Regions from separate parts of the Ornithinimicrobium avium genome, predicted to be linked through region 1. Evidence: predicted binding sites of a transcription regulator. Region 1 holds the regulator's gene; the other holds the start of a gene.
What was found. The regulator HspR, encoded in region 1, represses chaperone genes until heat shock. The targets are predictions, from matches to a motif close to AAGTTGAGTCNNNNNGACTCAACTT.
Positions count from the first base shown of each region.

Region 2: a site for HspR is predicted at 1,766-1,790, ahead of DV701_RS14645 (ATP-dependent Clp protease ATP-binding subunit). Genes of this name have one in related genera too.

Region 1 covers NZ_CP031229.1:3,065,121-3,069,529, forward strand. Annotated here, with positions in the region: gene dnaK (molecular chaperone DnaK) at 1-591, shown strand, start outside; gene DV701_RS18875 (nucleotide exchange factor GrpE) at 588-1,256, shown strand; gene DV701_RS13935 (DnaJ C-terminal domain-containing protein) at 1,361-2,401, shown strand; gene DV701_RS13940 (heat shock protein transcriptional repressor HspR) at 2,401-2,847, shown strand; gene DV701_RS13945 (hypothetical protein) at 3,081-3,257, shown strand; gene DV701_RS13950 (HAD family hydrolase) at 3,272-3,943, opposite strand; gene DV701_RS13955 (SIR2 family NAD-dependent protein deacylase) at 3,989-4,409, shown strand, end outside.
Region 2 covers NZ_CP031229.1:3,200,672-3,205,080, forward strand. Annotated here, with positions in the region: gene DV701_RS14630 (ATP-dependent DNA ligase) at 1-26, opposite strand, end outside; gene ku (non-homologous end joining protein Ku) at 44-1,015, shown strand; gene DV701_RS14640 (hypothetical protein) at 1,021-1,665, opposite strand; gene DV701_RS14645 (ATP-dependent Clp protease ATP-binding subunit) at 1,872-4,409, shown strand, end outside.

The DNA.
Region 1 (4,409 bases):
CTGACCGGCATCGCCCCGGCCCCCCGCGGCGTGCCGCAGATCGAGGTCACCTTCGACATCGACGCCAACGGCATCGTGCACGTGTCCGCCAAGGACCGCGGCACGGGCAAGGAGCAGTCGATGACGATCTCCGGCGGCAGCGCGCTGCCCAAGGAGGAGATCGAGCGGATGGTCAAGGACGCCGAGGCGCACGCGGAGGAGGACAAGAAGCGCAAGGAGGAGACCGAGACCCGCAACACCGCCGAGCAGCTGGTCTACTCGACCGAGAAGTTCCTCGCCGACTCCGGCGACAAGGTCCCGGCCGACGCCCGTGGCCCGGTCGACACCGCGCTGAGCGACCTCAAGGACGCGCTCAAGGCTGACTCCGGCGCCACGATCGAGGACATCAACGCCAAGATGGAGACTCTCTCCACCGAGAGCCAGAAGATGGGCTCGGCCATGTACGCCCAGCAGGGCGCCGAGGGCGCCGGTGCGGGTGCCGGTTTCGCCGACGCCACCGGCGCGGCGGACATCGACCCGAACGCGGCCGCCGGCGGCAATGACGACGACGTGGTCGACGCCGAGGTGGTCGACGACGAGGAGACCAAGTGACCGACATCCACGGCACCCAGCCCGGGGGCGCTCCCGACGAGGAGCGCCCCGGGTCGGGGCCCGTCATCAGGGACCGCAGGCTCATCGACCCGGAGACGGGGCAGGTGCGCCGCCCCGAGGGCCAGCAACCCTCGGCGGACGCCCCCCAGGGTTCCTCCACGCAGGAGGCCACCCCCGCCGGCGGTCCCCCCGCCGGGCCCGAGGACGAGCCGCACCCGGACACCGCCCTGGCCGCCGAGCGGCTGGAGGAGATGCGCCGGATGCAGGCCGAGTTCGTCAACTTCCGCAACCGCACCCAGCGGGAGCGCGAGGGCGACCGGGACCGGGCCACCTCAAGCGTCGTGGAGGCGCTGCTCCCGGTGATGGACGACATCCACTGGGCGCGGGAGCACGGCGACCTTGCCGAGGGGACGCCGTTCGCGGCGATCGCCGACAAGCTCGGGCAGACCCTGGAACGCTTCGGCGTCAAGCAGGTCGGCGCGGTCGGCGAGATCTTCGACCCGAACGTCCACGAGGCGCTCATGCACATGCCCGCCGACGCCCCCGGCGTGGAGCTGCCGGAGGGCACCACCGAGATGACGGTCGTGCAGGTGATGCAGCCCGGGTTCGTCGTCAACGACAAGGTCGTGCGCGCCGCTCGCGTGGCGGTCGCCGACCCGGCCTGAACGCTCCGCACGTGCCCCGAGCCACGCGGTGGGGCCGGCCGCCCGCCGGCCCCACCGCATACCGTCGGACCACCACGCAGCACCCCAGGAGGAGGTGAGGACCCATGGTCAGCCAGGACTGGATGGAGAAGGACTTCTACGCGATCCTCGGCGTCCCCAAGGACGTCGACGAGAAGACCCTGAAGAAGACCTACCGCAAGCTCGCCCGCCAGTGGCATCCCGACGCCAAGCCGGGCGACACCGCCGCGGAGAAGAAGTTCAAGGACATCGGTGAGGCCTACGCGGTGCTCTCCGACCCCGAGCAGCGCCAGCAGTACGACGCCGTCCGCGCTATGGGCGGCGGCGCCCGGTTCACCGCCGGAGGACCCGGCGGGGCCGGGGCCGGCGGTTTCGAGGACGTCTTCGCCCAGATGTTCGGCGGAGGCGGCGGCGGGGCCCGCAACGTCCGCTTCAGCACCGGAGGCAACGCCGGGGGCATCGACCTCGAGGACCTGCTCGGCGCCTTCGGCGGCGCCGGAGGTTTCCAGCAGCAGGGCGGGCAGGGCTTCCCGGGCGGTTTCGCCGGGGGCGGCCACGGCCCGCGCGGCGGCGCCCGCGGCCACGACGTGGAGGCGAGCACGACGCTCGACTTCCACGCCGCGGCGAGCGGCGAGACCGTCACCCTGAGCAAGCCGGACGGCGGACGCATCACCACACGCATCCCGGCCGGCGTCAAGGACGGGCAGAAGATCCGCCTGCGCGGCAAGGGCGAGCCCGCACCCGTCCCGGGCGGCGAGCCCGGCGACCTCATCCTGCACGTCGCCGTCCGTCCGCACCCCGTCTTCGGCCGCGAGGGCGACAACCTCACCCTCGACCTGCCCGTCACCTTCGCGGAGGCGGCGCTGGGCGCGACCGTCCCGGTGCCGACGCTCGACGGCGGCACCGTCAAGGTCAAGATCGCCCCCGGCACGCCCTCCGGGCGGGTGCTGCGGGTCAAGGGTCGTGGCATCAAGGCCAGGAAGGGCACCGGCGACCTGCTGGCCAAGGTCCAGGTCGTGGTGCCGCAGCGGCTCTCCGACAAGGCCCGCGAGGCCGTCGAGACCCTCCGTGAGGAGGACGGGAGCACCGACCCGCGCGCCGAGCTCATGGCGAGGGCGCGTCCTTGATCGCGCGGCCCGACCGGGACACGCCGGTCTACGTGATCTCGGTGGCGGCCGAGCTGGCCGGCATGCACGCGCAGACCCTGCGCCAGTACGACCGGCTGGGCCTGGTCACGCCCTCGCGCACGCGCGGGGGAGGTCGTCGCTACTCCTCCCGGGACATCGACCGCCTGCGCGAGGTGCAGCGGCTCTCCGGCGAGGGGGTGAGCCTGGCCGGGATCCAGCGCATCCTCGAGCTCGAGACGCAGGTCGAGGCGATGCGCACCCGTCTGGCCGAGCTCACCGCCGAGAACCACTCGCTGCGGGAGGCCGTCGGCCGCGCGCCGCGGGTCTTCGCCGCCGGCCGCTCCGGCGAGGTCGTGGCGCTGCGCGCCGGCACCCGGCCGGTGGCCCGGGGCGGGGGGACCGCCCTGACGCTGTGGCGCCCGGCCGGTTGGCCGTTCGGCGACTGAGCGCGGCCGCACGCAAGCCGCGCGATCTGCGGCAGGCCTGCACCCGTCCGGAGCTCCCTCCCGGAGTGCCCAGCGTCAACGCGCGCTCGAGCATCCTGGCCAGGCCCGGCCAGGCGGAACAGTCCGGGGCAGGACAGCGTTCTAGTAGACGTACCGATCATGTCCGCCGCGGTCCTGCGGTGCAGAGCTGGTGCAGAGCTGAGGTGGCTGGTGGACGGAGGTCCATGATGCCCATGGCAGTTCCTGTCGGCCCGATGTTTCTCGGCCCGTTGATGCTGGTCTTCGTGCCCCTGTGGTTCGCGTGGTTCTTCCTCTTCTTCCGCGAGCCCCACAAGGGGTCGATGCACTACGTGCACGCGCCCACGGTCCCGGCGCGACGGACGCAGGACCACCTGCACCACGGCGCGTGACCCTCCGCGGTCGCCTAGGCCCCCAGATTCTCGACGAGCTCGACCGTGACCTCGTCGAGGGAGCCGACCCGGACGTCGGCGAGCGCGAGCGCGTCCGCCGCGGGCGGTAACGCCTCGTGCGGCACGGCGATCACCCGCATCCCGGCAGCCGCCGCCGAGCGCAGCCCGTTCGAGGAGTCCTCGATCGCCACGGCCCGCGACGGCGCGACCCCGAGCAGCTCGCACGTGCGCAGATAGCCGTCAGGGGCGGGCTTGCCCCTCGCCACCTCCTCGGTCGACACGGACGCGCGGACGTGCCCGGTGAGTCCGAGCGTGGCCAGCGTCGTGTCGATCAGGCGTCGCGGCGACGAGGACGTCAGGCCCACCGGCCAGCGCGCGGCCATCCGGCGGACGGCAGCCTGCGCACCCGGCAGGGTGGGCAGGTGCGCGCGGTAGCGCGCGGCCATCGCCCCGACCGTCCGGGCCGCCACCGTCTCCGCGTCTCCGTCCACCCCGACCGTGGTCGCCATGAACTCCGACCACTCCGGCGTGGACATGCCCATCATCGCCTCGGTGGCGCCCTTCGGCCACGGCACGCCGTCGTCGGCCGCCAGTCCCCGTCGGACCTCGTCCCAGATCGTCTCGGTGTCGGTGAGCACGCCGTCCAGGTCGAACACCACGGCGGCGACCGTTGCAGAAGCTGGCATGGCCACCATCATGCCCGGGCCGGCCGACCTGCCAGGATGGGCGTCATGAGCCAGCCACCCGCCGCCCCCGTCCCGGGCCGGGCGCTGGAGCTGGTCCGCCGTGCGCAGCGGGTCTGCGTGCTCACCGGCGCAGGGATGTCGGCCGAGTCGGGGGTGCCCACCTTCCGGGACGCCCAGGTCGGGCTGTGGGAGCGCTTCGACCCCGCCGAGCTGGCCACGCCGTCGGCCTGGGAGGAGGACCCCGGGCAGGTCTGGGCCTGGTACGCCTGGCGCGCCGGCCTCGTCCGCCGTGCCGAGCCCAACGCCGGCCACCGCGCGCTCGCCGACTGGCAGCAGCGGCCGGGGACCCAACTGCGCATCGCCACCCAGAACGTCGACGACCTGCACGAGCGCGCGGGCGCGCAGGTGCTGGCCCACGTGCACGGGAGTCTCTTCGCGCTGCGGTGCGCGGAGTGCGGGCGACCCA
Region 2 (4,409 bases), 140 kb from region 1:
CCAGGAGTGGCCAGCATGGGTCGCATTGGTCCATCCTTGACCAATGCGAGCGATCTGGAAGGGTGCGGTCTCCTTCGGGCTGGTCAACGTGCCCGTGCGCCTCTACTCGGCCACGGAGAACCACGACATCAGCCTGCACCAGGTGCGCGCCAGCGACGGCAGCCGGATCCGCTACAAGCGGGTGGCCCAGGCCGACGGTGAGGAGGTCCCCTACAAGGAGATCGCCAAGGCCTACGAGACCGAGGACGGGCGGACGGTGGTCCTCACCGACGAGGACCTGGCCTCCCTGCCCAACCGGTCGAGCAAGGAGATCGAGGTCGAGAGGTTCGTCCCGGCGGCCCAGATCGACCCGATCCTCTACGACAAGGCCTACTTCATCGAGCCGGACGCCATGGGGGCCAAGGCCTACGGACTGCTGAGGGAGGCGCTGCGCGAGTCCGACCGGGTCGCGGTCGTCACGGTCTCGGTGCGCACGCGGATGACGATGGCGGTGCTGCGGGTGATGGACGACGCGATCCTGCTGCAGACCCTGCTGTGGCCCGACGAGGTGCGCGACGCCGCCCGGCTCGACAACCTCGACCAGGTCAGCGAGCCGAAGAAGGCCGAGAAGCAGATGGCCCAGATGCTCGTGGAATCGATGGCCGGCGACTTCGAGCCCGAGGGCCACGTCGACGACTTCAAGGAGGCTCTCGACGCCCTCGTCGCCAGGAAGATCGAGGGCGGCGACGTCACCGAGGCGCCCGAGGCCGAGGAGGAGGCCGAGTCCGGGGAGGTCGTCGACCTGCTCGCCGCCCTGCAGCGCTCGGTCGACCGGGCCAAGAAGGGTCGCGGGGCGAAGGCCGACGACGAGTCCGGCGACGACCCAGCCTCGGAGCGCCCGAGTAAGCCGGCCGCCAAGAAGGCCGCGCCGAAGGAGTCCGCTGCGAAGAAGACCGCTGCGAAGAAGACCGCTGCGAAGAAGACCGAGGCGAAGAGGGCGACGGCCAGCAAGACCACGGCCAAGAAGGCCGGCTGAGCGGCTCAGGGCGCGGTGGTCTGCGCCGCATCCTCCTCGACGGCCAGCTTGGGGCTGCAGCCGACGCTCTGGTCCAGCGCCTTGGCCGTCTCGGTGACCGCCCGCTCGAGATGCTCGGTGGCCCCGGCGCCGGTCTGCCCGAAGGACTCGGCGACCAGCGCGTAGGGGATCTTGTCGCCGGCGTCGTCGGACTGCGGGTCCTTGCACATCGTCAGGCCGGTGACCAGGCCCGGGGAGACGAAGGAGACGCCGAGGTGGTCGGGGCCGGGCTCCACGCCCTCCGCGCCCTCGGCCCGGGCCCGTGCGTCGGCCCACGCGCCCTCTCCCAGGTGGATCGACAGCTCGATGACCGGCTCCTGCTCGCCCTTGCCACCGACGAGCACGTCGCAGACCCAGCTGTCCTCGGTGTCCTCGGTGACCAGCATGCGGGTCGTCTGCGGGGCCGAGCCGTTGGCGAGCTCGACGGCGGTCGGGCTGACGTAGTTGCACATCCAGCCCTGGTTGCCGGCGGTGCCCTCGAGCCCGTCGTCACTGGTCACGGCCGCCTCGTCGGAGGTGGGTGCAGGCTCCGGCCCGCCGGAGGTGCAGGCTCCCAGGACGAGGGCGAGACCGGCGGCGGTGGTGGCGACGGTGAGGGTGCGGGTGTGCATGGGCGCCGATGGTAGGGGGTGGGGCTGGGGATCTCCTAGGCGGAGCCGTTATGCCAGGGGCGAACACGGCACACCCGTGGAACACAGGCGACGCTCGGCGACGTTGAGGCAGGCAGACGCAACGTAGAGTGGATGCACGCCCGCGCGCACGTGGGCACCCAGGTGCAGCTCGAACGACCCGCGTGCCACGAAGTCAAGGAGTGACGATGTTCGAAAGGTTCACCGACCGCGCCAGGCGGGTGGTGGTGCTCGCGCAGGAAGAGGCGCGGCTGCTCAACCACAACTACATCGGGACCGAGCACCTGCTGCTCGGCCTGATCCACGAGGGCGAGGGCGTGGCGGCCAAGGCCCTGGAGTCCCTGGACATCTCGCTGGACGCGGTGCGCCAGCAGGTCCAGGAGATCATCGGCCAGGGCCAGCAGAGCCCGACCGGACACATCCCCTTCACCCCCCGGGCCAAGAAGGTCCTCGAGCTGTCCCTGCGCGAGGGCCTGCAGCTGGGGCACAACTACATCGGCACCGAGCACCTGCTGCTCGGTCTCATCCGTGAGGGCGAGGGCGTGGCCGCCCAGGTGCTGGTCAAGCTCGGCGCCGACCTCAACCGGGTCCGCCAGCAGGTCATCCAGCTGCTCTCCGGCTACCAGGGCAAGGAGACCGCCAGCGCGGGCGTGGGCCCCAGCGGCGGCCCCGAGGGCCAGCAGGCCGGATCGCTGGTCCTGGACCAGTTCGGCCGCAACCTGACGCAGGCCGCACGCGAGGGCAAGCTCGACCCGGTCATCGGCAGGCAGGCCGAGATCGAGCGGGTCATGCAGATCCTCTCCCGGCGCACCAAGAACAACCCGGTGCTGATCGGGGAGCCCGGCGTCGGCAAGACCGCCGTCGTGGAGGGCCTGGCCCAGGACATCGTCCGCGGCGAGGTGCCCGAGACGCTGAAGGAGAAGCAGCTCTACACCCTGGACCTCGGCGCGCTCGTCGCCGGCAGCCGCTACCGCGGCGACTTCGAGGAGCGGCTGAAGAAGGTCCTCAAGGAGATCCGCACCCGCGGCGACATCATCCTGTTCATCGACGAGATCCACACCCTCGTCGGTGCCGGTGCCGCCGAGGGCGCCATCGACGCGGCGAGCATCCTCAAGCCGATGCTGGCCCGCGGCGAGCTGCAGACGATCGGCGCGACCACGCTGGACGAGTACCGCAAGCACATCGAGAAGGACGCCGCGCTGGAGCGTCGTTTCCAGCCGATCCAGGTCCAGGAGCCCACCCTGGCCCACGCGATCGAGATCCTCAAGGGGCTGCGCGACCGCTACGAGGCGCACCACCGCGTCTCGATCACCGACGCGGCCCTGGTGGCGGCGGCCACCATGGCCGACCGCTACATCAACGACCGCTTCCTGCCGGACAAGGCGATCGACCTGATCGACGAGGCGGGCGCGCGGCTGCGCATCCGCCGGATGACCGCGCCGCCGGACCTGCGCGAGTTCGACGAGAAGATCTCGCACACCAAGCGCGAGAAGGAGTCCGCGATCGACGCGCAGGACTTCGAGAAGGCGGCCCGGCTGCGCGACGAGGAGCACAAGCTCACCCAGGCGCGCACCGAGCGGGAGAAGGAGTGGAAGAACGGCGACCTGGACGTCGTCGCCGAGGTCGACGAGGAGCTGATCGCCGAGGTCCTCGCCGCGGCCACCGGCATCCCGGTCTTCAAGCTGACCGAGGAGGAGTCCAGCCGGCTGCTCAACATGGAGGACGAGCTGCACAAGCGGATCATCGGGATGGACGACGCCATCGGCGCGCTGTCCCAGGCCATCCGCCGCACCCGCGCCGGCCTGAAGGACCCCCGCCGTCCGGGCGGCTCGTTCATCTTCGCCGGCCCGACCGGCGTCGGCAAGACCGAGCTGGCCAAGGCCCTGGCGGAGTTCCTCTTCGGCGACGAGGACTCGCTCATCACCCTGGACATGTCCGAGTACTCCGAGAAGCACACCGTCTCCCGGATGTTCGGCTCGCCCCCCGGCTACGTCGGCTACGAGGAGGGCGGCCAGCTGACCGAGAAGGTCCGCCGCCGGCCGTTCTCCGTGGTGCTCTTCGACGAGATCGAGAAGGCCCACCCGGACATCTTCAACAGCCTGCTGCAGATCCTGGAGGACGGTCGCCTGACCGACGCCCAGGGCCGGGTCGTGGACTTCAAGAACACCGTCATCATCATGACGACCAACCTGGGCACGCGGGACATCTCCAAGGGTGTCACGCTCGGCTTCTCGGCAGGCCCGGACAGCCGCAGCGACTACGAGCGGATGAAGCACAAGGTGGAGGACGAGCTCAAGCAGCACTTCCGCCCCGAGTTCCTCAACCGGGTGGACGAGACCGTCGTCTTCCCGCAGCTCACGCAGGACGAGATCGTCCAGATCGTGGACCTGATGGTCGCCCGGCTCGACGAGCGGCTCAAGGACAAGGACATGGCCATCGAGCTCACGCCCGCGGCCAAGGCGCTGCTCGCCAAGAAGGGCTACGACCCCGTCCTGGGCGCGCGGCCGCTGCGCCGCGCGATCCAGCGCGAGATCGAGGACCAGCTCTCCGAGAAGATCCTCTTCGGCAATCTGGGTGCCGGTGAGATCGTCCTGGTCGACGTCGAGGGCGAGGGTCGCCAGGCGGCCTTCACCTTCGCGGGGCAGCCCAAGCCCGCCGAGGTCCCGGACACGCTGCCGGTCGCCGAGGCCGGCGTGGGCGGTCCGGGCACGACCGAGACCGGGGAG